3 regions of the Arthrobacter sp. L77 genome follow, and region 1 is predicted to be linked to each of the others. Evidence: riboswitches for the same ligand, from Rfam matches in the RefSeq annotation. Region 1 holds a riboswitch; each other region holds the start of a gene.
What was found. Region 1 has a riboswitch for cyclic di-AMP ahead of RY94_RS03915 (LysM peptidoglycan-binding domain-containing protein). Riboswitches for the same ligand answer to the same signal wherever they lie in the genome.
Positions count from the first base shown of each region.

Region 2: linked by a shared signal. The riboswitch ahead of RY94_RS13260 (C40 family peptidase) and the one ahead of RY94_RS03915 (LysM peptidoglycan-binding domain-containing protein) in region 1 are both predicted to bind cyclic di-AMP.
Region 3: linked by a shared signal. The riboswitch ahead of RY94_RS07320 (LysM peptidoglycan-binding domain-containing protein) and the one ahead of RY94_RS03915 (LysM peptidoglycan-binding domain-containing protein) in region 1 are both predicted to bind cyclic di-AMP.

Region 1 is NZ_JWSU01000004.1:292,293-301,854, reverse strand. It holds gene RY94_RS03930 (sulfite exporter TauE/SafE family protein) at 1-180, shown strand, start outside; gene RY94_RS03925 (MBL fold metallo-hydrolase) at 477-1,886, shown strand; gene RY94_RS03920 (DsrE family protein) at 1,977-2,363, opposite strand; cyclic di-AMP (ydaO/yuaA leader) riboswitch at 2,932-3,101, shown strand; gene RY94_RS03915 (LysM peptidoglycan-binding domain-containing protein) at 3,105-3,962, shown strand; gene RY94_RS03910 (DsbA family protein) at 4,163-4,900, shown strand; gene RY94_RS03905 (cytochrome c biogenesis CcdA family protein) at 4,900-5,766, shown strand; gene RY94_RS03900 (hypothetical protein) at 5,763-6,263, shown strand; gene RY94_RS03895 (GntR family transcriptional regulator) at 6,352-7,131, opposite strand; gene RY94_RS03890 (heavy metal translocating P-type ATPase) at 7,363-9,562, opposite strand, start outside.
Region 2 is NZ_JWSU01000006.1:650,845-660,406, reverse strand. It holds gene coaD (pantetheine-phosphate adenylyltransferase) at 1-348, shown strand, start outside; gene RY94_RS13285 (YdcF family protein) at 391-978, opposite strand; gene RY94_RS13280 (YceD family protein) at 1,093-1,659, shown strand; gene rpmF (50S ribosomal protein L32) at 1,662-1,865, shown strand; gene rnc (ribonuclease III) at 1,938-2,708, shown strand; gene mutM (bifunctional DNA-formamidopyrimidine glycosylase/DNA-(apurinic or apyrimidinic site) lyase) at 2,709-3,671, shown strand; cyclic di-AMP (ydaO/yuaA leader) riboswitch at 3,781-3,988, shown strand; gene RY94_RS13260 (C40 family peptidase) at 3,992-4,846, shown strand; gene RY94_RS13255 (NAD-dependent epimerase/dehydratase family protein) at 5,470-6,435, opposite strand; gene RY94_RS13250 (alpha/beta fold hydrolase) at 6,432-9,065, opposite strand; gene RY94_RS13245 (3-oxoacyl-ACP synthase III) at 9,059-9,562, opposite strand, start outside.
Region 3 is NZ_JWSU01000004.1:987,674-997,235, reverse strand. It holds gene RY94_RS07335 (aliphatic sulfonate ABC transporter substrate-binding protein) at 1-223, shown strand, start outside; gene RY94_RS07330 (ABC transporter permease) at 220-1,080, shown strand; gene acs (acetate--CoA ligase) at 1,071-3,017, shown strand; gene RY94_RS07320 (LysM peptidoglycan-binding domain-containing protein) at 3,109-4,008, opposite strand; cyclic di-AMP (ydaO/yuaA leader) riboswitch at 4,012-4,194, opposite strand; gene RY94_RS07315 (hypothetical protein) at 4,315-4,545, opposite strand; SAM riboswitch class I at 4,630-4,734, shown strand; gene RY94_RS07310 (O-acetylhomoserine aminocarboxypropyltransferase/cysteine synthase family protein) at 4,826-6,205, shown strand; gene RY94_RS07305 (CoA-binding protein) at 6,202-6,714, shown strand; gene RY94_RS17745 (hypothetical protein) at 6,711-8,009, opposite strand; gene RY94_RS07295 (RNA polymerase sigma factor) at 8,006-8,554, opposite strand; gene mmsB (multiple monosaccharide ABC transporter permease) at 8,768-9,562, opposite strand, start outside.

The sequences.
Region 1 (9,562 bases):
GCCGCCGGCTACACGATCGACTGGCCGACCACGCTGACCTTCGCCGTGCCGGCCATCCTCGGCTCGATGGTCGCCGCCCGATTCGCCCGACGGCTGAAGGACAAGCACATCCGCATCTCCTTCGCGGCACTCATCTTCGCCGTCGCTGCGTGGGTCACCGCCAGCACCACCACCGCCTGACACCCTCGTCCTCAACGGCGCCGGCTTCACCGCCGACACCATGGCCGGCGGCATGACCGTTTGGACCCGCGCAGGCCTGCCGATCGACCAGGCCCGCCGCACCTGAGGCGTCTGCCTCCCCATGGACCGGGTGTGTGCTCGGACCCGTCCCGTCCCGGGACCGGTCACGCACCCCCTTCCGGTACCCCGCCCACCGGTACCGCCCCCCTTGCGGTATACCCCTGGGGGTATTACGCTGGAGGAGAGCGGGATACCCCAGGGGGTATCTGCATCCATTCGAACCGAAGGAGTACCCGATGCTGATCGAACGCATCTACGACCAGGACCTCGCCCAGGCCAGCTACCTGATCGGCTGCCAGGCCAACGGGACGGCGGTCGTGGTCGACGGCCGGCGCGACATCGCCGTCTACCAGGACCTCGCCGCGAGGAACAACATGAGGATCGTGGCCGTCACCGAGACCCACATCCACGCGGACTACCTCTCGGGCACCCGCGAACTGGCCGCGGCGACCGGAGCGGCGATCTACGTCTCCGGCGAGGGCGGGCCGGACTGGCAGTACGCCTTCGAGGGCACACGCCTGATGGACGGCGACACGATCACCATCGGCAACATCAGCCTCCGGGCCCTGCACACCCCCGGGCACACCCCCGAGCACCTGTCCTTCCTCGTCACCGACGGCGCGTTCAGCGACCAGCCCGGCTACCTGCTCTCGGGCGACTTCGTGTTCTCCGGCGACCTCGGCCGCCCGGACCTGCTGGACGAGGCCGCCGGGGGCGTCGATACCCGCTTCGAGGGAGCGAAGCAGCTGTTCCGGAGCCTGCAGGAGAAATTCCTGACCCTGCCCGACTACGTGCAGGTCCACCCCGCCCACGGCGCCGGCAGCGCCTGCGGCAAGGCCCTGGGCGCGATCCCGTCCTCCACCGTCGGCTACGAGCGGCTCTACTCCTGGTGGGGCCCCTACCTCGCCGCGAACGACGAGCAGGGCTTCATCGACGAACTCCTCGACGGCCAGCCCGACGCCCACGCCTACTTCGGGCGGATGAAGCGCGAGAACCGCGACGGCCCCGCGATCATGGGAGAACGCCCACCGCTGACCGAACTCGACACCGACCGGGTCGCCGCCGGCCTCGCCGCCGACACCCTGACCTTCATCGACACCCGCACCGCCGACCAGGTCCACACCGGAACCGTCCAGAGGTCCCTGAACATCCCCGCGAACGCCGCGATCGCCACCTACGGGGCATGGGTCGTGAACCCCGAAACCGACCCCAACCCCCTGGTCCTGCTCGCCTCCGACCAGGACCAGGCCCAACAGATCCGCGACCACCTGGTCCGCGTCGGCATCGACGACATCGCCGGATACGTCACCAGCCTCCACGGACTGCCCCTCACCACCCCGACACTGATCCGCCCGGAGGACCTCGCCGACGCCGACCCGGCAATGATCCTCGACGTCCGGAACCGCACCGAACACACCACCGGACACATCCCCGGAGCCCACCAGCTCAACGGCGGACGCCTCATGTGGCACCTCGAGGAACTCCCCACCACCGGCACCATCATCACCTACTGCCAGAGCGGACTCAGGAACTCCGTCGCCGCCAGCGCCCTCCGCCGCGCCGGCTACGACATCGCCGAACTCGACGGCAGCTACAACGCCTGGACCACCTGGCAGCAGGCACGGGAGACCGTGACCACCAACTGAGCAGGCAGAGACCGACGACACGCTGCGGCGGCGGCACGGTAGACCCGGCCGCCGCCACAGCTCTGCCCTCGACCGTGCCTCCTGAACGGATCACATCCTGACGTAGGCCCATCCTTCCCATTGTCGCGATGCCAGATGGGCGACGGCTGCCGACACATGGTCGATGCCGGGCAGCAGCTGGCTTGGCTCCATGTCTGCCGACCGCATACTGTTCTCACACGCGAGGATGCGCACCCCGTGATCCAGGACGTCCGCGATGGCTTCCGTTACCTCGGACCCGCCGGCGAGTATCGCAACGACAGGACCCTGGATGACCACCTCGATGATGCTTCCTGGAGGCAGAGCGGCCGAGGCGTTGGTGGCACTGCGGAGGGCGCCGCCCAACGAACCGGGCTCCGCCGGCCCCGCCGCGTGGATCAGCAAACCCTTCACGTCCGTGGCAGGGCGAACTCCGGGGGTGGAATGGGTAGCGGACACGGAAGCTCCTTCGCAGGCGACCCCGACAGCATCACACCGTCCTGACGTGGATCGGGGGCTGGGGTATGGACTGCATGCTACCGTGGCGAGCTAAATGTCTAGACATATCGAGAAGCGTGGCGCCTTCGGCCTCACGCCCGCTGCCCTACCCAGCGTGACAGCATGCTTTTCTGCCACCGAGCAACCAGGCGCTCAGGGTCGGTGAATCGCGGACGCCTGCGTCAACATCGACCCACGCGGACAACTGCTGCCCGGCTTCGATGTCATGTCCGATGCAAACACCGACAGCCGGAACAACCCTCGAGAACAACTCCCGATGAGCGCCACGGGGCTGCCCTGGATGGCTCATTGAGGGTTTCCCGCCATCGACGGCTGCTCAACCTGAACGCTCGGGGCCACAGCGCAGTCGAACAGGTACGCAGTTGCCGTCGCCCTGGGATATCGCTTCCGGATGAGCCCTGTCACACCCTGTCGCTCCGCGCCCTCCAAATGTTTATACATTTGTGATTTCTGTGTAGATTGAGTTCGTGCTGCCCATCAGGCGCAGCACCCTTGGCACGTTACCGAACCCTGCCGCTTGCCGAGGCCCGTACACCACGAAACTTCGGCAGGGGCGGGGGAACCAGGTTCGGATTCTCACTGAATCCTTGGGGTTAAGCCGCCGGCATCACCGTCCGGCGGCCGGGTGACTCCCACCCGCATCCGACAGCTCACCTCGCAGGTATTGGGAGAGGTCAAGCAATGTCAGACAAGAACACCCGCGGCCGCCACCGGGCCACCACCAGCACCCTGTCCACCCTTTCACGAGGCGTTTCCAGCCATGGCGGGAAGGTGGGCCGCCAGGTCGCCCTCGTCGCCCTGGGATCAGGACTCGTGCTGAGCATGGCCACGCCGGCCCAGGCGGGGGCCATCGCGAATGCCCCCCAGGGGGACAGCGCCTCGGGCGCCGCCTCCTCCCACGCAGGCACGTCCGGCCAGGCCGTCGCCTTCGGGCCGTCCACCCACACCGTGGTCGCCGGGGACACCCTGAACCAGATCGGAGCGCTGCATGGGATCGCGCTGGAGACGATTCTGTCGCTGAACGGACTTCAGATGGATTCCACCATCTACCCGGGAGATGTCATCGCCCTAACCGGGGCGACGAACACCCAGGGCGTGGAACTGATGACCGCTCCAGCACCGACCAGCCCTGCACCATCGGCCGATGTGCCGGACCAGCTGTCAACCATCAGGCTGGCGAGCGCCGACGTCGAACCGGAGGCATCCTCATCGACCAATGGGGCGATTCTCGAGGCGGCCCGGGCACAGATGGGGGCCATCCAGGACTGCACCGTCCTGGGGGAAGTCGCCCTGCGAGCAGCAGGGATCGAAGGGGTCGGCGATGAGTCCCCCGAGTCCCTGATGGCGTACGCGACGCCGGTATCGACACCGAAGCCCGGCGATTTCATCTACTACGCCGACGGCGGGATGGGCTTCTCCCACAACGCGGTCTACCTCGGTGACGGGCAGGCCATCCACAGTGGATGGAACGGCAACCAGACCGTCGTCGAGAGCGTCGATGTCGGATCCGGCCCCGTGTACTACCGCGTGAACGCCTGACCCCGTGACGTCCGCGGTGCCCGGTGGCTCACCTGCTCCCAGGCACCGCGGCTTCACCGCGCCACCACGTGAAGTGGGGGCCGCCGAATACAGCATGCTCACAGCTGGAGCCCAGACTTTACAGGCCGCCACAGGGCCCGTAGCGTCGAATTCGAGAAATGTATAGACATTTGATGTTCCGGTCATCCTGAGGAGTTCGCATGCCATCGCCTTCCACCAGTACCTCCCGTCGTCGACCCTGGACCTTGGTGATCGCCGCCCTCGGAATAGGGATCCTGATGCTGCTGGTGGGGATCTTCGCGTATCAGGGAGGAGCATCCCAGGGGGCCAGTGACACCGGATCATCCTCGCAGGGATCCACCGACTCCGAGGGCGCGCCGCTGGACATGTCCCGGCGGATCGCGGACGACCCCACGGCGCTCGGTGCGGTCGACGCCCCGGTCGTGCTGGTCGAGTACGCGGACTATCGTTGCCCCTTCTGCGCGGTCTTCTCCCGCGAGACCCTGCCACCCCTGGTGGAGAAGTATGTCGAGAGCGGTGACCTGCGCGTCGAATGGCGCGACCTGCCGGTCCTCGGCGGCCAGTCCTCCATGGCGGCTGTCGCCGGCCGCGCCGCCGGGAACCAGGACAAGTTCTGGGAGTTCAACGAAGCGGCTTTCGCCGTCGCTCCCGAACGTGGACATGCCGATCTTCCCCGGGAGCGTCTGGTGGAACTCGCCGAAGAATCCGGGGTACCGGACATGGCGCAGTTCGAAGCCGACCTCGACTCCAAGGAACTGCAGCAATCCGTTGCCGAGGACGCGCAGGAAGCCGCAGCCCTGGGCGCCACCGGAACACCCACCTTCCTCGTCAACGACACCGCACTGATCGGCGCACAACCCCTGGAGACCTTCGAAGAGGCCATCGAAGCCGCACTCAAGACGGCCGACGCCAAGTAATGGGCATCGGATACGCCGGGGCCTTCCTGGGAGGCATCCTCACCCTGTTGAGCCCCTGCTCGGCCCTTCTCCTGCCGGCCTTCTTCGCCTACGCATTCTCCACCAGGACCCGCCTCGTCGCTCGAACGGCCCTCTTCTACCTGGGCCTGCTCTCCACGCTCGTACCGCTGGGGATATTCGCCGGGACACTCGGGTCCCTCGTCACCCAGCACCGCGGCATCCTGGTCGCCTCGGGTGCCGGGCTGGTCATCGCCCTGGGCCTCGCCCAGATCGCCGGACTCCGGCTGCCGTCCCTGCTCCGCACCAACACCCGCACCGGGTCTTCACGGCTCTCGGTCTTCGCGCTCGGCGCTGTCTACGGTATCGCCGGGGTCTGCACGGGACCGATTCTTGGTTCCATCCTGACCGTCGCCGCAGTGGGCGGCAACGCCCTGTACGGCGGGATCCTCCTGGCGATCTACGCTCTCGGGATGGCACTGCCCCTGTTCGCGCTGTCCCTGCTGTGGGACAGGCTCGGCATCTCGGGCCGCCGCTGGCTGCGGCCACCGCCGGTGACCATCGGCCGATGGTCCAACTCCTGGGTCATGATCGTCTCCGGCGCTCTCTCCATCGGCATCGGAGTCCTGCTGCTGGTCACCGACGGCACCGCCGGACTCGGCGGGGTACTCACCGTCACCGACCAGTTCCAGCTCGAGTCCGCCGTGAGCGGGGCAGCTTCGGATATCCCGAACGCCGTGTTCGCACTGCTGGCCACGGTCGTCCTGGCAATCACGGCCGCCCTGTACGTCAGGAACCAGCGGAACGCCCGTCCCGCCGGGAACGATGCCGAGGCGACGTCGTCGGCCGCCACGAAGGAGAACCGATGAGCTCCCGCGTGTCTGTGACATCAGCTCTGCTCCAGTGGTCCGGCCGCCGCTGGCGGGCGGCAATCGCCGCCGCGATCCTCACCTATCTGGTGATCGCAGTACCGACCGACCTCATCGACACACCCCTTTTCAGCCGCGAGATCCCGCCTACGTGGTGGTCCTTCCCGGTTCTCGGGATCACCGCCGCCCTCACAGGACTGCTCGTTGCCACCTACGTCGCCCGCGCGCCCGCCCCGGCCGATGAAGGACACGAGCGGTTCGGGGTAGCCGGCACCGTCGTCTCCTTCTTCGCGGTCGGGTGCCCCGTCTGCAACAAACTGGTGCTCGTGGCCCTGGGCAGTTCCGGCGCTGTGCAATACTTCGAGCCCCTCCAGCCACTGCTGGCGATCGGTTCCATCGGCCTTCTCCTGTGGGCCTTCGTCACACGTGCCACCTCCGAAAACCAGTGCCCGGCCCCCCGGGCTCGGACGGCGACCGCTACCCCGTCCGACGGATAGCTGACAGCTGATAGGAAAGCGGACACCGAGGCGTGATCCCGGCCCCCTTGCCGGCGTCGTCCCGCCCCGCCCGTTCGTCCCGTTCGCGTCACCCCCCGTCGCCCGGAAGCGCCTTGCATCCGAACGCGGTCGAGATGGCGAACCGCTCCCCCAGCACGAAGCTGCGCCTGAACTCCAGCGTCCGGGCCCGGTGACATCCGGTCCGCTCGATGAGGAGGAGCGGAGTACCTTCCGCACATCCGAGCTGCTCGGCCTGCAGAGGGCTTGCTGCAACCGCAGTGAGTTGCTCGGTGCCGCCGTCGAGCACGATGCCGCAACGCCGGTCCAGCGCGCTGTACAGCGCGGTGTCGGTGAAATCGACCTCGAGCAACTCCCGCGTCATGTCGGCGGGCAGCCAGACCTCGTCCAGCCCGATCGGCTCCCCGTCCGCCAGACGCACCCTCGACAGGTGGAAGAGCTCCGCCTGCGCCGCCAGGGACAGTCGCGCGGCCATGGCCGGATCCCGGACGCTATGCTGCTCCAGCACCACGCTGCTGTGCTTCATGCCCGATTCACGGATCGAGGCCAGAAGACTGTAAATGGGCCCATAGGCAGTGCTGCTGCCCGCTACGACAATCGGCCTCTGCCCGGGATGCGCCGTGATGTGCCCCGCATCCCGCAACGGCTTCAACGCAGCCCGGATGGTCCCCCGGCTGACCCCGTACTGCTGCGCCAGCTCCAGTTCACCGGGAAATCCCGAATCGAACGCTCCATTCTGGACCGCCTTCAGCAGATCAGCGCTGACGGCCTTCCACAACGGACGCCCGCTCGTGATCAGGGCTTTACGCTCCAGGTCCGACGACGCCGTAGTGCGGACCGATCCGGTCACATCCGGTCTAGACACAGGGGACCCTCAACTGAAGTGCTGTCATAGTACGACGGTACTCCGGCCCGGCGCCCAGCGCCCCTCCACCGACTTGCACCCCCGGTCAGGAAGCAGCGGACCACGGCACCTCGTTCCGAGCACCCCATCGACGGGTCGAAGAGGTCGTGTACTCCCAATCGGTCCCGGATCGGACGACCCGGACGGCGAGCGGCGAAGCAGAGAAAGTGGGACGTATCAGGAGCCGGTGTCCGCCCTCCTGCCAGGTCGGGCCGGCTGACCGACCCGACCGGCACCCTGCCGGTTGGCGCGAAGCGGTCGGAAGCCGCGCAGGCGCAAACTGTTCGTCACGACGAACACGGAGGAGAAGGCCATGGCCGCGCCGGCGAGCATGGGGTTGAGCAGTCCGGCTGCGGCCAGTGGCAGGGCGGCGACGTTGTAGGCGAACGCCCAGAAGAGGTTGCCCTTGATCGTGCCAAGGGTTCGGCGGGAGAGCCGGATCGCGTCGGCTGCCGCGCGCAGGTCCCCGCGGACGAGGGTGAGATCGGAGGCTTCGATCGCAGCGTCGGTCCCGGTGCCCATCGCGAGTCCGAGGTCGGCCTGCGCCAGGGCCGCGGCGTCGTTGACGCCGTCGCCGACCATCGCGACGACCTTGCCTTCGCTCTGGAGTTGCTTGACGACGTCGACCTTGTCCTGCGGCATGACGTCGGCGATGACCTGGTCGATCCCGACCTGGGCGGCCACCGACCGTGCGACGGTCTCGTTGTCCCCGGTGAGCAGGATCGGGGTCAGGCCCAGCTTCTTGAACTGGCCGACGGCTTCGGCGCTGGTGTCCTTGATCGCGTCGGCGACGACGAGGATCCCGCGGGCCACTCCGTCCCAGCCGACGGCGACGGCGGTCAGGCCTTCGGCTTCTGCGGCGGCCAGGGCGTGCTCGAGGTCCGGGGTGAGGGGCTGTGACCACTGGGCCAGGAGGCGGGCTCGTCCTACGAGGACCGCGTGTCCGTCGACAATGCCCTGGACGCCGAGTCCCTCGAGATTGGCGAAGTCGCCGACCGGGGGCAGTTCACCGGCCTGTTCGGTTGCTGCCTTCGCGATGGCCCGGGCGATGGGGTGCTCGGAGGCGTCCTCGAGGGCTCCGGCCAGTCGCAGGACGTCGGCGCGGTCCTCGCCGTTTGCCGGGATGACATCGAGCAGGGTCATGCGTCCGGTGGTGACTGTTCCGGTCTTGTCCAGCACGATGGTGTCGACGGTGCGGGTGGACTCGAGGACCTCGGGGCCTTTGATGATGATGCCGAGCTGCGCTCCGCGTCCCGTCCCGACGAGCAGGGCGGTGGGGGTGGCGAGTCCCAGTGCGCAGGGGCAGGCGATGATCAGGACCGCCACGGCCGCGGTGAAGGCGAACCCTGCGCCGCTTCCGCTGCCCAGCCAGTAGCCGAGCGTGGAGACTGCCAGAAGGATGACGATGGGCACGAAGATCCCGGAGATGCGGTCGGCCAGGCGCTGGGCCTGGGCTTTGCCGTTCTGCGCATCCTCGACCAGGCGGGCCATCTGCGCCAGCTGGGTGTCCGCTCCCACCCGGGTGGCCCGGACGACGAGGCGCCCGCCGACGTTCACGGTCGCACCGGTGACCGTGTCGCCCGGGACGACCTCGACGGGCACGGACTCACCCGTCAGCATGGACGCGTCGATCGCCGAAGAGCCCTCGATGATCGTGCCGTCGGTGGCGATCTTCTCACCCGGACGGACGATGAAATCATCGCCAACGGTGAGGGCGTCGACGGGGATGCGCTCCTCTGAGCGGACCGTCGACCCGTTCGGTGCGCCGCGGAGGACCGAGACGTCCTTGGCGCCCATCTCCAGCAGGGCGCGAAGCGCAGCTCCGGCCCGGCGCTTGGACTTCGCCTCGAAGTAGCGCCCTGCCAGGATGAACGTCGTCACGCCGGCTGCCACTTCGAGATAGATGTTCGCGCCGCCATTCATCCGGGCGACCGAGAACTCGAAGGGGTGGGTCATCCCCGGAGTCCCAGCGGTTCCGAGGAACAACGCGTAGGTCGACCAGCTGAACGCGGCGATGGTGCCCATCGAGATGAGGGTGTCCATGGTCGCCGTGCCGTGCTTGAGGTTCGCCCAGGCTGCCCGGTGGAAGGGCAGGGCCACCCACACCAGAACCGGGGCGGCCAGCGCGAACGACAGCCACTGCCAGTACGTGAACTGCAGGGCCGGGACCATCGCCATCAGGATCACCGGGACGGACAGGACGGTACTGATCAGCAACCGGGTCCGCAGCGCCGCCACCTCGTCGGTCCCGCCCGCACCGATGCCCGCCTGCTCCGCGGAGGGTTTCTTCGGCTGGGGCAGGATGGCCGTGTAACCGGCCTTCTCGACCTCGGCCACCAGGTCCTCATGGGCGAGATGGGCCGGGAACGTGACTTTC
Region 2 (9,562 bases), on a different contig from region 1:
TACCGCTTCGACCTCGAGGAGCGCATGGCGTTCTGCGCGGAGAGCCTCGCATACCTTCCCGGGGTGACGGTGGTCCCGATGGGGGAGGGCCTCCTCGCGGACTTCTGCCGGGAGCATGGCGCGAGCGCCCTCGTGAAAGGGCTGCGGTCCGGCCTCGACTTCGACTACGAGCTCCCCATGGCCACCATGAACCGCCACCTGGCCGACATCGACACCGTGTTCCTGCCCACCGACACCGAGTTCGCCCACGTCTCCTCGACCCTCCTGAAGGAGGTGGCGTCCCTCGGCGGCGACGTCACGCCCTTCGTGCCGGACGCGGTCAACAAGCGCCTGCGGAAGTCCGCCTGATCCGCCTGATCCGCCTGCTCCGCCGGCCCGCGGGCCCGGACCTCAGACGGGGCGCGCGCAGGCCGGTCGCACGAACGATGCCACGAGGGCCGTGCTCTCCTCGACGAACCGCCCGAGCCACCCGGTCGCCCCGAGCCCGGGCCGCGACCCGGCCATGGTGATGTCCGCCTCGGAGCACTGCGCGAGGTTCGTCGACGCCCGGGTCACGTGGTAGGTGGAGGTGACGACGACGATCTCGTCCCAGCCGTTGTCCCGCGCCAGCGCGGCCACCGCGCGCGCCTCCCCCCGCGTGGTCAGCGGATCGGGGACGAAGCAGGTGATGTCGGGGTTCTCCTCGGCGCAGACGGCGTCGGTCGCCGCATTGCCCGGCAGCCCGGTGGAGGAGAGGACCAGTTCGTCCGCGACGCCGTCGTCGACCAGTTCCCGGCCGAGCGGCAGGCGTTCCGCTGCCGCCCCGGCGAGGACGACGACGGCGTCGGCCCTGCCCGCCGGGCGGAGCGGGGGATCGTAGAACAGCGTCCAGGCGAGGACCAGCCAGGCCGTCAGGCCTGCAGCCAGCAGCACCCCCACCGTGCGCAGGACCCGCAGGAGGCGTCGACGCGGTGCGGGGGGCAGGGGATCGGACGTCACGGTCCGAGCCTAGACGCCGCGCCCGTTTTGGGCCTGCCCGCCTGATCAGGCTAGGATGGTACGTCGGTCATATGTTCTACAGGAGTCACCATTAAAAGCGATCTCAGTTCGCCTTTGACGTTCAGTGTCAAGGATCTCGGACGCAGTCCGGGAAGCATGCGGACAATCGAAGAACATGCACCGGTACCCAAGGATTTCGGCGTCGCTCTGATCGGCGTGCAGGAGGGTTCCGAGATGGAACTGGACCTGCGCTTCGAATCGGTGCACGAGGGAATCCTGGTATCGGGAACGGCGAACGTCGAAGTAACCGGCGAGTGCGGCCGGTGCCTGGAGCCACTGCGGTTCGACCGCGACGTGGAGATCCAGGAGCTCTTCTTCTACAGCGACTCAGCGTCGCTGTCGGTGGAAGAGGAAGAAGAACAGCACAGGGTGGAGAACGATTCGGTCGATCTGGAACCCGTGTTGAGGGATGCAGTGGTTACGTCGCTGCCATTCCAGCCGGTGTGCCGGGAGGATTGTCAGGGCCTGTGCTCCGAATGCGGAGCGCGGCTCAACGATGATCCTGACCACCACCATGAAGTTTTGGATCCTCGCTGGTCAGCCCTTGCCGGGCTGACGGGCACCGCCGCCGAGCAGAACGCGGCACCCAAGTCAGAGTCAGACGAGAAGGAAGAGAGTTAGCCGTGGCTGTCCCGAAACGGAAAATGTCCCGCGCGAATACCCGCGCACGCCGGTCCCAGTGGAAGGCAACCGCCCCCAAGCTGGTCAAGACCCTCGAGAACGGCCGCGTCACCTACAGCCTCGCCCACCAGGCCAAGGTTGTCACCGATTCCGCCGGCACCCCGCTGTTCCTTGAATACAAGGGCCGCAAGGTAGCCGACGTCTAACAACGGACCCGCGCTCCCGGCAGGCCTCGCGCCTGCCGGTGGCCGTCCGCTGCTGGATCAGCTGATGCAGTTGTGAAGAATACGGAAGACCTCACGAAGCGTCTCGGTGTCGATATCGACACCGGGACGCTTCGTCTTGCCCTGACGCACCGCTCCTACGCCTACGAGAAGGGCGGGATCCCGACGAACGAGCGCCTGGAGTTCCTCGGCGACTCGGTACTCGGGCTGGCGGTCACCGATGCCCTGTATCGGGACCACCCGGATCTGTCCGAGGGCGACCTCGCCAAGCGGCGCTCCGCCGTGGTCAGCACCAAGGCGCTGGCCGGGGTGGCCCGCACCCTGGACCTCGGCAGCTACGTGCTGCTGGGCCAGGGGGAGAAGCTGACCAACGGACGCGACAAGGCCTCGATCCTGGCGGACACCATGGAGGCCGTCATCGGGGCCGCCTACCTCAGCCACGGCATCGAGACGGCCCGCGCCATGGTCATGCGGCTGATCGGGCCGCTGCTGCTCGATGCGGCGGTGCTCGGCGAGGGGACCGACTGGAAGACCCGCATCCAGGAGACGGCGGCCGCCCGGCGGCTCGGCACCATCGACTACCGGGTCGACGGGACGGGTCCGGACCACGCCCGGACGTTCACGGCACGCCTGCTGATCGGTGGCACGGAGTACGGCTCCGGGTGCGGCAACTCGAAGAAGGAGGCCGAGCAGGCGGCTGCGGCCGCCTCGTGGAAGACCCTCGCGGTGCCGCTGGACCCACTGCTACCCGGTGGTCCGGCCGACACCGACAGCGCCGACAGTACGGGCATCCCCGGCACCCCCGCGTCACCCGACGGACCCTGAGTGCCTGAACTCCCCGAGGTCGAGGTCGTCCGCCGGGGCCTCGCGCGCTGGGTGGCGGGACGCGTCATCGATTCCGTGGAGGTCCTGGATCCCCGGTCGCTCCGGCGGCACGTCGACGGCGTCGAGGACTTCGTCGGCAACGTCGCGGGGGCCCGCGTGAGCGACGTGGTGCGCCGGGGGAAGTTCCTCTGGATGACGCTCGAGGACGCCGGCCGGCCCGGAGATCGCCCCCACGTAGCCCTCATGGCACACCTCGGGATGAGCGGACAGCTCCTGGTCGAGGACCCCGACGCTCCCCTTGAGAAGCACCTGAAGGTCCGCCTCGCGCTCTCCCCGGCGGTCGACGACGACGGCGCCGCCCTGCCGGGTGAGCTGCGATTCGTCGACCAGCGGATCTTCGGCGGCATGTTCGTCGCCGACCTGGAGCCGACGCCGGACGGACTGCCCGGTGGGTTGGGCATCTCCGACCTCCCGCTCGTTCCCCACCAGGCCGCGCACATCGCGCGCGATCCCCTCGACCCCGGATTCTCCGCGGCCTCCTTCCACGAGCGTCTCCGCAGCCGCAAAACGGGCCTCAAACGCGCGCTCCTCGACCAGGGGCTCATCTCGGGGATCGGCAACATCTACGCGGACGAGGCGCTCTGGGCGGCGAGATTCCACTATGCGCGGCCCACGGACACCCTGCGACGGCCCGACACACAGCGCATCCTTGACGCCGTCACCTCGGTGATGCAGCGGGCGCTGGCGGCCGGCGGCACCAGCTTCGACTCCCTGTACGTCAACGTGAACGGTGCGTCGGGCTATTTCGCCCGCGATCTGGAGGCCTACGGACGGGAGGGCCGGCCGTGCCGACGGTGCGCCGCCGAGGGCAGGACCACGCTGGTGCGCCGCGAATCCTTCATGAACAGGTCCTCCTACCTGTGCCCGCACTGCCAGCCCAGACCACGCAATGCACGGATCTGAGGTGTTAGGGGAAAAAAGGTGATTTTCCCCTCGTGATCTAAATGTGACAACCGGCGTCGGCAGCCGGTACGGTTGGTCTCGCGTCCGATCCACAACGGATGGGCGCCCATCCTCACACTGCCTAACCCTGTCGATGAGGACGGACCGTTCGTACTACACATTCGACAGGGGCGGGGGAACCACTAGCGGACTCGATCACGGGTCCTAGGGGTAAAGACACGCGTAAACCAGCACTGGGGACGGTGGTTTGCAGAGAGCGTGTCCGGATGTCCCATCCGAACCCGACAGCTAACTTCGCAGGCATTGGGAAAGGCATCAACATGTCCAAGCAGAGCCATAACGCGCGCCACCGGGCCGTCCCCACGCGCATCAACCCCTTCATCACGGCATCACGCGCCGTCTCCGCAAGCGCCTCCGTCGCCGGCAAGCCTGCCGCCGTCGTCGCCGTTGCTTCCGGAATCATGTTCGGCGCATCGCTTCCGGCGAACGCCGCAGGCGAGGTCGCTACGCAGCCGGCAGCCGTCTCCTCCGCTGCCGCGGGCACCCACACCGTCCAGGCCGGCGACACGCTCGGCTCCATCGCCGCGATGCACGGCCTGAGCGTCGACGTGCTGTTCGCAGCCAACGGGCTCGGCAGCGCCTCGGTCATCTACCCCGGCCAGTCGATCGCCCTCGGCGGTTCCGCGGCTCCCGCGCAGTACTCCGCGCAGTCGGCGTCGATCGTTGCACTGCCCGCCGCAGCTCCCGCTCCGGCCGCAGCACCCGCTGCGCCTGCCGCAGCCCCCGCTCCGGCAGCCACCTCCGGTGTCAGCCTCCAGTCCGCTGCGTCGATCACTCCGGTGGCCGGCGGCGGCATCGTCGGAACGGCGATGCAGGGCGTTGGCTCGGGCTACGTGTACGGCGGGACCGCCTTCGGTGCCTGGGACTGCTCGGCCTTCGTGCAGTGGGCCTACGCCCAGAACGGCGTCGACCTGCCCCGCACCACCTGGGCTCAGTTCGCTTCCATGACGCCCACCAGCAACCCCCAGCCGGGTGACCTGGTGAGCCAGAACGGCGGCAGCCACGTGGGGATCTACCTCGGCAACGGCCAGATGGTCAGCGCCCTGAACGCCTCGCAGGGCACGCTCGTCCACTCGGTCAGCGCCATGTCGGTGGATGGTTACTACACCCGCTAACTGAGCCGCCGGCCCACGGTCGGCGACACCAGTCAGACGGTCGGAAGGACGGGATGCATCATGCATCCCGTCCTTCTGCGTTCCACCCCAAGCCGAAGGCGTCAGCGGTGCGCAGCGCATGCTCGTTGCGCACGTGCGGCGGGTCGTCCACGAATAGACCCACCACACCTGCGCGATCAGGGTGGATGGGTGTACCCGACGCCTGAAGGTGCATGCTCGGGCTCGCCCGGCGCGCGGAGCATGCTCGTTGAGCACGTATGGCGGGTAATTGACGGCAGGACCCACCACACCTGCGCGCTCAGGGTGGATGGGTGTGCCCGACGCCTGAAGGTGCGTGCTCGGGCTCGCCCGGCGCGTATGGGTGTGCGCTCGGTGAGCACGTATGGCGGGTTGCCGACCAATGGACCCACCACAGCTGCACGATCGGGGTGGATGGGTGTGCCCGACGCCTGAAGGTGCATGCTCGGGTTCGCCCGGCGCGCGGAGCATGCTCGTTGTGCACGTATGGCGAGTCGTCGACGGCAGGACCCACCACAACTGCACGATCAGGGTGGATGGGTGTACCCGACGCCTAAGGCCGCGTGCACCATCAGGCGCAGGGAAAAACGAGGGGAGACGGAGCCTCAGCGGTAGTACGTCGCCAGGCGCTCGAGCCCTTCGTCGATGCTCACGGACGGGCTCCAGTCGAGCACGCTGCGCGTGTGGCGCTGGTCGAACCAGTGCGCGGTCGACAGCTGCTCCGCCAGGAAGCGGGTCATGGGAGGTTCGTCCGTCCTGCCGAGCCGGAGCCAGGCCCGCTCGATCACGGAGCCCGCGACCCGGGCAAGTACTCCCGGGACGGACCGTGCGGGCGGCTGCACCCCGCCGGCACGGCAGATCCCGCCGAGCAGCTCGGCGATCGGGCGGGGCTCGCCGTTGGTGACCACGAGCGCCTGGCCCTGCGCCGCGTCCATGCGCCGCAGGCACGCGACGATGGCCGACGCCGCGTTGTCCACGTAGGTGGTGTCGACCAGGGCGGTCCCGCCGTCGAGCAGGGGCAGGCGACCGTGACGCGCGCGCTCGATCACGCGTTCCACCAGCTGGGTGTCGCCGGGACCCCATACGATGTGCGGCCGGATCGCTGCGACGCGGAACGACGGCGTCGAACGGGCCAGGGCGAGGACCTCGGCCGCGGCCTTGGTGCGGGCGTAGTCGCCGCGGGCGTGCGCCGGGCCCGCCGGGCCGGCGGGCGCCCCGACCAGCGACGAGCCGTCGTGCGCGACGGACGGCGAGGACACATGGACCACGTCGGTGACCCCTGCCGCGCGGGCGGCGTCCAGGAGGATCCGCGTCCCGTCGACGTTGGTGCGCTCGAACTCGGAGGGCGCCCCGGTGAAGGAGACCTTCGCCGCGAGGTGGATCACGGCGCGGCAGTCCTGCACCGCGGTGGCGACGACTGCGGCATCCGTGATCGATCCGAGGACGTCCTCCGCGCCGGACACCCCGGAGGGACGCCGCTGCAGGCACCGGACGTCCTCCTCGGCGGCGAGGAGGTGCTCGGCGACGGTACGCCCCAGCATCCCGCTGGCACCCGTGACGAGGACGGTCACAGGGACCCCGGGCGGGCACTGGAGAGGAACCGGCCGCACCACTGCGCGATGCGCGTGCGGTCGATCTTCGCGTTGTGCCGGATGTCCACCGGGAGGGCGGGAACGGCGATGACCGCGGCGAGGTCGACGCCGTGCCCCAGCGCGGTGGCGCGTGCCGCCTCCGCGAGTGGAGCATCGGCCAGGGCCGGGCGCCGTCCCGCGGCGTCCGTCTCGAGGACCGCGACCACGGCCTGCGTGCCCGCGGGGCCAACGCCCACGAGGGCCGCCAGCCGGACGCCGTCGATCGTCTCCAGGGACTGCTCGAGGGCGACGGGCGTCAGGACGCCGGAGGCCGCCGTGATGATGTGGCCCAGCCGGCCCTCCACCCAGAGGCGCCCGTCGGCGTCGAAGTGGCCGACGTCGCCGGTGCGGTGCCACGGGGGAGTCCGGGTGGACTCCTGCTGCGTCCTCCACAGTCGGAAGTAGCGGTCCTTGACGTGGGGGGCGTCCACGAGGATCTCGCCGGTCCGCCCTGGCGTCGTGGTCGCCTCGCCCGTCGCCGCACCGTCGGCGTCGAGCGGGCTGACGGCGACGCGGGCGCCGTGCACCGGGAGGCCGACGCACACCCCGCCACCGGCGCCGTCGAGACCGTCCCGCGCGGCAGTCGCGGCGCGTCGGATGCCCGCGAGGTCGATGTCCGCGACGAGGAGGGACTCCGTCATGCCGTAGGGCGTGTGCAGGGTGGCGGACGGCACGAGGTCCTGTACCGCTTCGAGGAGCGGGACGGGGATCGGCGCCCCGGCCGAGAGCATGAGGGAGATCCGGCCGAGGGCGGTCCTGCCTGCGTCGGTGAGCGCGCCGGCGGTGGCGAGCACATTGCGCAGGGCCGCTGGTGACGCGAAGACGACCGTCGCGTCGATCGCGTCCGCGGCGTCGGCCAGCGCCTGCGCGGTCAGCGTCCGCGGGGCTGTGACATCCATGGCCGGCGTGACCGACGTCGCTCCGAGTGCCGGTCCGAGCAGCGCGAACGGGGCGAAGCCCGCGACGAGCGAGGCCCCCTCGCCGAGCCCCAGGGTCGCCGCGACGGTGTCCCGCATGGCGGAGAGCTGCCGGTGCGTGTAGACGACGCCCTTCGCCGGGCCCGTGGAGCCGGAGGTGAAGAGGATGGCGGCGTCGGCATCCGCGGCCGGCGCCTCCACGACGGACGCTGCGGGCCGTGCGGCGCGCAGGTCATTGAGCGAGGCCTCCACGCGCAGCGCCCGGCGCGTGGCCGCGGTCAGGCGAGTGGCGCTGATCCGGCGTCCGGGCCACCCGAAGGCGCGGGCGGCGACGAGGGCGCGTTCGATGCCGATCACGACGTCGGGCGCGGACCCCTTCACGGCGCGGCTGAGGCCCCGGGCGCCGAGGCCGGCATCGGCGACGACGATCACGGCGCCGATGCGCAGGCAGGCGTAGATGAGCACGGTCAGGTCCACGCCGGGCGGGACGAGGAGGCTCACCCGGCTGCCCGGACCGTAGCCGAGCGCGGTCAGGCCGGCGGCGACGGCGGAGACGTCGTCGGCGAGGTCCCGCCAGGACAGTGTCCGCGGCGGGCCGGCGGGCTGCATCTGCGCGACGGCGGTCCGTGCGGCGTCCGGACCGGCGGCGAGGTCGGTGAGCCGCTGGCCGAGCGGGACGTACGGCGCCCCGCTGTCGGACGTGCCGCGGGCCGGGACATCACTGGAGGGCGCGGGGAGTCCCACCGACCGTTCGGCCAGCCACTGCATGGCCGTCGACGCCGTGTCGGCGTCCTCCTGCACGAGGTGGCTCGCACGTTCGAAGCGGTGGATATCGGCGTGGGGGAGCCGCCGGGCGAGGTCCTCCAGGTAGGGGTCCGAGAAGATCGGGTCGTGAGGTCCCCACATCATGAGCACGGGGACCTCGAGGCTCCTGATCCCCTCGGCCGTCGCGGTCAGGGCCTCGTAGCTGGGGTGCGAGGGATCCGCGGGGATGTCCGAGACGAAGTGCGCGATGCCCTGCCGGTCGGCGGCGGTGCGGTACGGGTCCCTGAAGGCGCGGCGCACATCCGGGGCGAGGGCAGGCCGGGCGAGGGCCAGGGTCACGTCGAGGAACGCGCTGGTGGTCCGGGTGCCGAGACCGTGGACGCCCGGGGCGAGGGCGAGCCGGAGCGGCGCGGGAATGCGGCGGTCCGGGTCCTGGTGGATGGCGGTGTTGGTGAGGATGACACCGGCCAGGTCCTCCCGGTTCCGGTGGGCGTAGCCGAGGCTGACGACGCCGCCCCAGTCGTGCCCCACGGTGACCACGGGGCCGGTCGGCCCGACGGCGGCGACGAAGTCCTCGAGATCGGTGATGCGGTCGGCCAGCCGCCGGAACACGCCCGTCCGCTCGGAGTAGCCCATGTCGAGCTGGTCCACGGCGATGACGCGCCAGCCCGCGGCACGGCCGGCGGCCAGGTAGGTCCGCCAGAGGTAGGACCAGGTGGGGTTGCCGTGCACGCAGAGCAGCGTCCCCCGGACGGCGCCGTCCTCGAGGTCGGCGCCGTTGTCGAGGTAGTGCCAGCGATGGCTGGTGCCGGGGCGGTCCGCCGCGCTGGTGGAGGGCACGTCGAGGTACGTCGACCAGGAGGGGTCGACGCCGGGGAGTGCTACCACGCAATCTCCATCATCGATGTGTTCAGTCCGGACCCGACGCCGAGGCACAGGACGCGGTCCCCGGACCGCAGGGAGCCGGCTTCCTGGGCGAGGGTCATGGGCAGGGACGCCGGACCCACGTTGCCCCAGTGCGGGAAGGTGATGGGGACCCGATCGCGCTCGAGGTCCACGGCCTTGATGATCGCGTTGGTGTAGGAGTTGGAGACCTGGTGGGTGACGTAGCGGTCCATGGAGTCCCACGCCCAGCCGTCCGCCTGCGCCTCGTGCCACGCGGTGACCACGAGCTCCAGGCCGCCCTCGAGCAGGCCCTTGGTGTCGGTGTACATGCCGTCGATCCCGCCGACGCAGAGTTCGTGGTGCTCGGTCCCGGCGCGGGAGACGCCGCCGAGGAGGCGGTGCGAACCCGGGTGGAGATCCGCGGGGCCGAGGACGGCGGCAGCCGCCCCGGACCCGAGGGTGAGGGTCGCGAACTCGCTGAGGAAGTCCTGGCGCGTCGA
Region 3 (9,562 bases), 700 kb from region 1:
CGACCCGGCGATCGCCGAGTCGGTCATCATCGACCGCACGAACCTCGACGTCGACCCCGCCCCGGGCGACGCCCAGCGCAGCGTCCTGGAGAAGATCGGTCCCGTGTTCGTGGAGACCGGTGACGTGAAGTCCCAGGAGGAGATCGACGAAGCCCTCGACTCCCTGTTCGACGCCTCGCTCGTCGAGAACGCCGATCCAGCGTCCATCGGCTCCGATTCATGAGCGCCGACCACGCGGCGCCGGTGAGCGCGCAGGGCCTGGCGGCGATCGGTGCGTCGGTGACCGGACCCGAGGCGCCTCGGAACGACGCGGGCCGGGGCCGGACGGCCCGCCGGGCCGGTGTCGTGCTGCTCGGGCTCATCGTCCCGGCGCTGATCCTGCTGGCCTGGCACGTCAGCACGGCGTCGGGCTTCTTCCGCCCGTCGCAGCTCCCCTCGCCGGCGTCGGTCCTCGCTGCCGCCGTGGACCTGGTGGAGCGCGGCCAGCTCGCCACGCACATCCTGATCTCCACCCAGCGCGTGGTCCTCGGCTTCGTCATCGGTTCCCTGCTCGGAGTGCTCGCCGGCGCGCTCCTGGGCCTGTCCCGACTCGCGGACGTGCTGCTCACCCCCACCGTGGGGGCCCTGCGCGCCGTCCCGTCCCTCGCGTGGGTCCCGCTGCTGGTCCTGTGGATCGGCATCAACGAGGACTCGAAGGTCACGCTCATCAGCATCGGCGCCTTCTTCCCCGTCTTCACCACGCTCTACCTCGGCCTGCGGCACGTGGACCGCAACCTCGTCGAGGCCGCCCGGGCATTCGGCCTCAACGGCCTCCGCCTGCTGACCACGGTGCAGCTGCCCGCCGTCGTGCCCGCGCTGTTCTCGGGCCTCCGGCTGGCGCTCGCGCAGTCCTGGCTGTTCCTCGTGGCCGCCGAACTCATCGCCTCGTCCATGGGCCTGGGCTTCCTGCTCACGGACTCCCAGCAGACAGGCCGCGTGGACCGGATCATCCTCGCGATCATCCTGCTCGCCGTGATCGGCAAGACGACGGATGCGCTCCTCGGCATCGCGGAACGCTGGGCGGTGCGACGGTGGGCGTAGGCACCGGCACGGCAGGCACCGGCACGGACGCGGCCACCGCAGCCCAGGAGGAGGCCGGGCGCCTCGCCTTCTGGGCCGAACAGGCCGCACGGCTCGACTGGGACACGCCGTGGCACACCGTGCACTCCTTCGAGAAGGCTGAGCCGCAGGCGGACGGGACCCTCAGCATCCCGGCCATCGAGTGGTTCTCCGGCGGCACCCTGAACGTCGCAGCGAACTGCGTGGACCGGCATGTCCGGGCCGGGCGCGGCGATCGCGTGGCACTCCACTTCGAGGGCGAGCCCGGGGACCGCCGCACCGTCACCTACGCGGACCTGCAGGACGAGGTGTCGCGGGCCGCGAACGCGCTGCTGGCCCTGGGCATCGGGACGGGCGACCGCGTGGTCGTGTACCTGCCGGTCCTCGTCGAGACGGTGGTCATCACGCTCGCCTGCGCGCGGATCGGCGCCGTGCACTCGCTGGTCTTCGGCGGGTTCTCGGCGGAGGCGCTCCGCTTCCGCGTCGAGGACACCGGCGCCAAGCTGCTGGTCACCACGGACGGCCAGTTCCGGCGGGGCGTCGCCGTGCCCGTGAAGGACAACGCCGACGCCGCGGTGGCCGGGGACAACGGCATCGAGCACGTCCTCGTGGTGCGTCGCACCGGCTCGGACATCAGCTGGAGCGAGGGCCGCGACGTGTGGTGGCACGACGTCGTCGACACCGCCTCACCGCACCACGAGCCGGAGGCGTTCGACGCCGAGACGCCGCTGTTCATCATGTACACGTCGGGGACCACCGGGAAGCCCAAGGGCCTCGTGCACACCTCGGGCGGGTACCTCACGCAGGCGTCCTGGAGTTTCGAGCATCTCTTCAGCAACCCCGACCCGGCGCTGCGCGAACGGGACGTGCACTGGTGCACCGCCGACCTCGCCTGGGTCACCGCCCACACCTACGAGCTGTACGGCCCGCTCTCCAACGGGGCGACGCAGGTCCTCTACGAGGGCACACCCAACACGCCCCATCCGGGACGCCACCTCGAGGTCATCGAGCGCTACGGCGTCACGAGCTACTACACCGCGCCCACGCTGGTGCGCTCGCTCATGGGCTGGTTCCCGGACGGCGTCCCGGGCTCCTACGACCTCTCGAGCATCCGCGTGCTCGGCACGGTCGGCGAGGCGGTCAACCCCGAGGCGTGGCGCTGGTTCCGCCGGAACCTCGGCCGCGACGAGGTGCCCGTCGTCGACACCTGGTGGCAGTCGGAGACCGGCGCCACCGTGCTCTCCCCCAGCCCCACCGACGCGGACTTCAAGCCGGGGTGCGCCGCCCGCGCACTGCCCGGGGTCAGCACGCGCATCGTCGACGAGGAGGGCCGTCCCGTCCCGCCGGGCGTGCAGGGCCTGATCGTGGTGGACCGTCACGGCCCGGCGATGGCACGCACCGTGTGGGGCGACCCGCAGCGCTACCTCGACTCCTACTGGCGGACGTTCGCGGCGCAGGGCTGGTTCCTGGCCGGCGACGGCGCACGGTACGACGACGACGGCGACACCTGGATCCTGGGCCGCGTGGACGACGTCATCAACGTCTCGGGCCACCGGCTGTCCACGATCGAGATCGAGTCGGCGCTCGTGGCCCACCCGCTCGTCACCGAGGCCGGCGCCTGCCCCGTGCCCGATCCCCTGACGGGCCATGCCATCGCGGCGTTCGTGGTGCTGGCCTCGGGCGCCGATCCGGACACGGACGTCGCCTCGACGCTCCGCGCCCATGTCGCGACGGCCATCGGGCCGATCGCGCGGCCGTCCGCCGTCGTCGTCGTACCCGACGTGCCGAAGACGCGCTCCGGGAAGATCATGCGCCGCCTGCTGACGCAGCTCTACGAGGGCTCAGCGCTCGGGGACACCACCTCCCTGCAGAACGAAGGGTGCATCCCTGGGATCCAGGACGTGCTGTCCCGCCGGTGATGCGCCCTCGGGCGATCCGGCGTTAAAAGAAGGAAGCGGCAGGGGCCCCGTCCAAGCGCCTGCCGCTTCCCGCGTGTGGTTCGTTCCGGTGTCAGCCAGCGACCCGGACGAAGGAGGCTCCCGGGAGATCCGAGAGGGAGTGCTTCATGGTGAGGTTCGCGCCGTTCATGCCGCTGCTGATGACCTGGCCGCCGCCGGCGTAGATCGCGACGTGACCGCCGGTGATGACGAGGTCACCCGGAGCCGGGGTGCCCACGGTGGGGCCGAACCGGAAGAACTGCGAGGGGCCGAGATCGCCCGCGGGGATGCCCGCGGCGCGCAGCGCCTTCTCGACCAGGATGGTGCAGTCCTGGACGGCACCGGCGGCGAGCTGCGACTGGGCGGAAGCAAGGAGGGTACCGCCGGCGCTGCCGGAGGTCGCGATCGGGGTGATGCCGGCGGAGGCCAGCTGCACGCCCGGCGCCGGAGCCGTGGACACGGCCGGAGCGGGGGCGACAGCAGCGGCCTGCTGGACCGGCGCCGCGGGAGCAGCCGCCACGAACGCCGCGGGCGCGGCGACGGGCACCGACACCGATACCGTCCGGGCCGGAGCCGCAGCGGCACCGCCGGTGGGGATGGTGATGGTGTCGCCCGGGAAGATGACCGATGCGACGGACAGGCCGTTCGCCGTGAGGACCGCGGTCAGGTCGACGCCGTAGCGTGCCGAGACGGCGCCCAGGGTGTCACCCGCGACGACGGTGTGCGTCGTCGCGGCGGCGCCGGCGGCCGGTGCTGCGACGACCGCGGGGGCCGTCGTCGTGCCCTGCTCGGTGTACTCACCGGCATGGGCGGTGCCCACGGCGCCGAGCGCGAGGCCCGAGGTGACGGCGGCGATCGCGACGGGGCGGCCTACGGCGGTGGCGTGGGCCTTGGCGGCGCGGGACAGGCCCTGCAGCGCGAGACTGCCGTCGACGTCGGCACGGTGGCGCGCTGAAGAAATGTTTCGTGACATGGTTCTATACCTCTCCCATGCCTGCGGGGTGAGCTGTCGGGTTCGGATGGGAGTCACCCGGCCGCGGACATCACCCGTGGGTGATGTGGTGCGACTTAACCCCGAGGGCGCCTGCAGGGTCTCCTGCGCGCCCGGTGGAACTAGTGGTTCCCCCGTCCCTGCCTTTCGTGGTTGCAAACGAGTCCGGGACGACGGCAGGGCTCGGCAATCCGTCCAGGAGCGCCCCACGGTCGCGGAAGCACGTGCTGACCATACCTAACAGCAGTCACTTCTGTCACATTTGAGTAACAGGAGGTGAAGTGCTCCTCAGCCGCGCAGCGTCCGCCAGCGACGGAGGGCGAAGACCGTCCCGGCGGCACTGAGCAAGAGCAGCACCGCCTGCTGGACGTAGAACCAGTCCGTGGCCGCCGCTCCAAAGCCGCCCAGGGCCACGAGGATGCTGCTGGCCAGCGTGAGCGTCAGCGCGGCGCCGACGTACCAGAGCGTCTGCCACAGCTTGCGGTCCTGCGCCCGGCTTGCCGATCTCCATTCCTCCATCCCTCCAGCCTAGGTCGCCGCAACCCCTGCCTCACACGGGGACACATGGTTTGGTTCTGCACCGGCCCGGTGTCAGACTCGATCCGACCATCCCGAGCGGCCGAGAGATCTGGCTCACTGACGCCGCAGCAACCCTGGCCTCCGCGTCCCCGCGGCGACATGAGGGTGCTACTGCCAGAACGATGGAGGGAACCATGAGCATCGTCCCGGCCGCCTGCGGCACCCACCCCGACCTCCGACCCACCGTCGCAGTGTCAGAATCCAGCAAGGCAGGTGCCTGATGGCAGAACGTTCCTTCGGTTTCCGCACGCGCGCACTGCACGCGGGCGGCACGCCCGACGCCACCCACGGGGCCCGGGCGGTCCCGATCTACCAGACGACGTCCTTCGTGTTCAAGGACACCAACGACGCCGCCAACCTCTTCGCGCTGCAGAAGTACGGCAACATCTACTCGCGGATCGGCAACCCCACGGTCGCCGCGTTCGAGGAGCGCATCGCCTCCCTCGAGGGCGGGATCGGGGCGGTGGCGACGGCGTCGGGCATGAGCGCGGAGTTCATCACCTTCGCGGCGCTCTGCCAGGCCGGGGACCACATCGTCGCGGCCTCCCAGCTGTACGGCGGCACCGTCACCCAGCTCGACGTCACGCTGCGCCGGTTCGGGATCGAGACCACCTTCGTCCCCGGGACGGACCCCGCGGACTACGCGGCCGCCATCCAGGACAACACCAAGGCGGTCTACGCCGAGGTGATCGCGAACCCTTCCGGCGAGATCGCCGACCTCGCGGGCCTCGCGAAGGTCGCCCACGACGCCGGCGTCCCGTTCATCGTCGACTCCACGCTGAGCACGCCCTACCTGGTGCGCCCCATCGAGCACGGCGCGGACATCGTCATCCACTCGGCCACCAAGTTCATCGGCGGGCACGGCACCACGCTCGGCGGCGTGATCGTGGAGAGCGGCCGGTTCGACTGGGGCAACGGCAAGTTCCCCATGATGACCGAACCCGTGCCGTCCTACGGCAACATCCAGTGGTGGGCGAACTTCGGGGAGTACGGGTTCCTGACCAAGCTGCGCACCGAGCAGCTCCGCGACATCGGGCCCTCCCTCTCGCCGATGTCCGCCTTCCAGCTCCTGCAGGGGGTCGAGACCCTCGCGCAGCGCCTGGACGAACACCTCGAGAACGCCCTGGCCGTCGCCGAGTGGCTGCAGGCCGATCCGCGGGTGGAATACGTCAACTACGCCGGGCTCCCCACCCATGCGCATCATGAGCGGGCGAAGACCTACCTGCCGCAGGGCCCCGGCTCCGTGTTCAGCTTCGGCATCAGGGGCGGCCGCAGGGCGGGCCAGAAGTTCATCGAGTCGCTGCAGCTCGCCTCGCACCTCGCGAACGTGGGCGACTCCCGCACCCTCGTGATCCATCCGGGCTCGACGACGCACCAGCAGCTCTCGGCCGAGCAGCTCGCCGCGGCGGGCGTCCCCGAGGACCTCGTGCGCATCTCCGTGGGGCTGGAGGACCTCGAGGACATCCTCTGGGACCTGGACCAGGCCCTGGACATCGCGGTGAACGCCTCCGACGCCGCCTTCGAGGACCTGCCGCAGGAAGCGGCCGGTGAGAACGACGACGACGCGTCGGCAACACGGGCAGTGGGAGTGGGAGCATGAGCAGCAGCACCGGCAACACGACACCGGAACGGACCTGGGAGGGGCCGTCGGCACCCGAACGGCTGAACCTGCTGAGGAGTGCGCGGTCGGTGGCGATCGTCGGCGCGTCGGACAAGCCCTCGCGAGCGTCCTACTTCGTCGCGACCTACCTGCAGTCCTCCTCCCCCTACCGCCTGTACTTCGTGAACCCGGTGGCGAAGGAGATCCTCGGCCAGCCGGCCTACGCGTCGCTGAAGGACCTGCCCGAGGTGCCCGACGTCGTCGACGTGTTCCGCAAGCACGACGACCTGCCCTCGGTGCTGCAGGACGCGCTCGACGTCGGCGCGAGGACGCTCTGGCTGCAGCTGGGGTCCTGGCACGAGGACGTGGCGCGCGACGCCGAAGCCGCAGGCCTGGACGTGGTGATGGACCGCTGCATCAAGATCGAGCACGCACGCTTCCACGGCGGGCTCAACCTCGCCGGGTTCAACACCGGCGTCATCTCCTCCAAGCGGCAGCTCACCTCCTAGCGGAGGTCCGGCAGCCCGGCGGGATCATCCGGCGCCGGGACGGGGCCGGGCACGAACGTCGCCTCCTCCGCGCCGGGATCCCCGGTGCCGGGCACGGACGGGACCTGCCCGGGACCGCCCGCGGGCGCGAGGAGCCACACCCTGCCCTGCGGCGCGGGGACAGCCCGCCCATCAGCGGACGCGCCGCTCTCCCGCGGGTCGGCAGCAGGACCGTCCGGAGCCCCCGGCCCGGGCTGCTTCAGCTGCCGGACCTCGGGACCCCGGCCGCCCGCCTTCGCGGTCCCGTTCCCGGGGACCGGACCGCCTGCCGTGCCCCTGCCGGGGACCGGGCTGTCCGCCGTCCCCTGCCCGGGGGCCGGACCCATCTTCCCGTCGCCTGTGGCCGGATCGACCGGCTTTCCGTTCCCGGCAGCCGGACCGCCTGCCTGTCCGTTCCCGGGGACCGCTGTCCCCGGGGCCCGGCCTCCCGGCACGGTGCTCCCGGGCACCGGGCTTCCCGGCACGGTGCTCCCGGACGCGAGCGGCGCCGCCATGGAGCGACGCTCGCGTCCGGGCGCCGGCGCGGATCCCGCCGGTCCCACGGGTGACGCCGCACCCGGGGGGACAGCGGCCGGGGGCGCCTCAGCAGCAGGAGTCCCGGCGGGGGGCGCCTGGCGCGCGGGAGGGACTGCAGCGGGTGGACCCGCAGCGGCCGGCCCATCCGGGGCGGCAGTAGGCGGGGTGTGTTCCGGACCGGACGGACCGGCGCCTGCCGGGCCACGCGGCACCGCATGGTCCGCGGGCGGACCGGCGTCCGTCACGGGGGGACCGGCATCGGCCGACCGGCCCACCTCCGCCGCGGCCGACGGCGCAGGAACCGGCTCCGCGAGCGACCGGGCCGGGGCCTCGGCGGACGGGGCGACGACGGGCCCTCCGCCGCCGTCCGGCCCCGCCAGTGCGCCGGGAAGCGGGTGCGCCCGGTCGACGCTGTCCCGGATGCTGAAGCGTGCCATCGATTCGACGGCCTCGGTGAGGCCGTCGGTGAGGGCGGTGCCGGCCGCGACGCCGGACATCCCGACGCCCATGGACACGGCCAGCGCTCCACCGATGAAGGTGATACGCCTCTTGTTGCGGCGGCCCGACGGCGCCCTGCCGCCGTCGGCCATGAGCTGGGCGAGTTCGGCGGTCACCTCGGGCGCGGGTCCCGCCCCGAGGGTGCGGAGGGTCTCCACGGCGCGCACGAGGGCGGGGTCCTCGGCGACGCCGGCCTCGTCGAGGAGGTGCCGTACGGCGTCCGGCGTCTCACGTGCAGTCATGGCGCTTCCGATTCATTGGGTTGAACGAGGTCCTTCAGCCTGAGCAGTCCCCGCCGCTGCAGCTGCTTCACCGATCCTGCCGACTTCCCGAGGATCTCGGCGACCTGGTCGATCGGCAGCTCCGCCACGATGCGCAGGAGGATGACCTCGCGCTGGTCGGTGCTGAGCTGTTCGAGCAACCCCCCTGCCACGTCGAGGTTGCCGAGCGCCACCTCCTCCGCGGAGTCCGTGGTCCGGGTGTCGCCGTCGACCTCGTAGCCCACCAGCACGGGCGCCCGCGTCCTCCTGCGCACCTCGTCCACGTAGCGCGCGTGGGCGACGGAGAAGGTGAACGTGCGCAGCCCGGGAAGCCCTCCGGTCACCGACTCGAGCCTGGAGAAGACCGCGAGGAAGACGTCCTGGGTGAGGGCCTCCGGGTCCTCGGACCCGCGCCCCGAGAAGTATCCCAGCACGGCCGGGCTCAGGGATTGATAGATCAGGGACAGGGCCGCCGGCTCGCCTGTCTGCGCGCGGACGAGCGCATCAGCAGGCAGCGTTGAGACCACGTTCCATCTGTTCCTTGTTCGACCGGCACGGCGTGACCATCGTAACCGCCGCCTCCCGACCGGGCGGAGAGCCCTTCATGCAGGTGCACAAAAGGCCGCACCGAGGCCCGTTGGGGGATAAGCCTCGGTGCGGCGCTTTCAGTGGGGTAATCGACCGGGAGCCGGGGAAAGTTACGCCCGGTCCGTCTTTTCCGGGATTTCTTCTGCGGGGCCCTACTTCAGCGCGTTCGAGGCGCGCCGCTTGTTGAACACGTCGAACCCGACGGCGAGCAGGAGCACCATGCCCTTGATGAACTGCTGGACGTCGATCCCCACCCCGAGCAGGGACATGCCGTTGTTGAGCACGCCCATGATGAGGCCGCCGGTGATCGCCCCGATCACGGTACCGACGCCACCGGTCACGGCTGCGCCGCCGATGAACGCCGCCGCGATGGCGTCGAGCTCGAACAGGTTGCCGGCACCCGGGCCGGCCGAGTTGAGGCGTCCGGTGAAGATGAGCCCGGCCAGTGCGGCCAGCACGCCCATGTTGACGAAGAGCAGGAAGTCGATGCGCTTGGTGTTGATGCCGGAGAGCTGCGCCGCCTGCAGGTTGCCGCCGAGGGCGTAGATGTGGCGGCCGAAGACGGAGTTGTTCATCACGGCGCTGTAGGCGACGATCAGGATGCCGAGGACCACGAGCACGATCGGCGTCCCGCTGCGGGAGCTCGCGAGCAGGTAGGTCAGGCCCAGGATGATCACCGCGATGAACGCGAGCTTCGTCAGGAACCAGGCCCGCGGCTCGTCCTCGAGGTTCAGGCTGGCCCGGGTGGCCCTCCCCCGGAGCTGGGTGATCACGAGGAGTGCGACGGCGATGACGCCGAGCCCCACGGTGGTCCAGTCGAGCAGGTTCGTCTCGGCCGGGAAGAGGCCCGGGAAGAGGAAGCCGCCGCCGAGCTGCCGGTATTCCTCCGGGAAGCCGGTGATGCGCTGGTTCCCGAGGACGATCTGCGTGAGCCCGCGGAACACGAG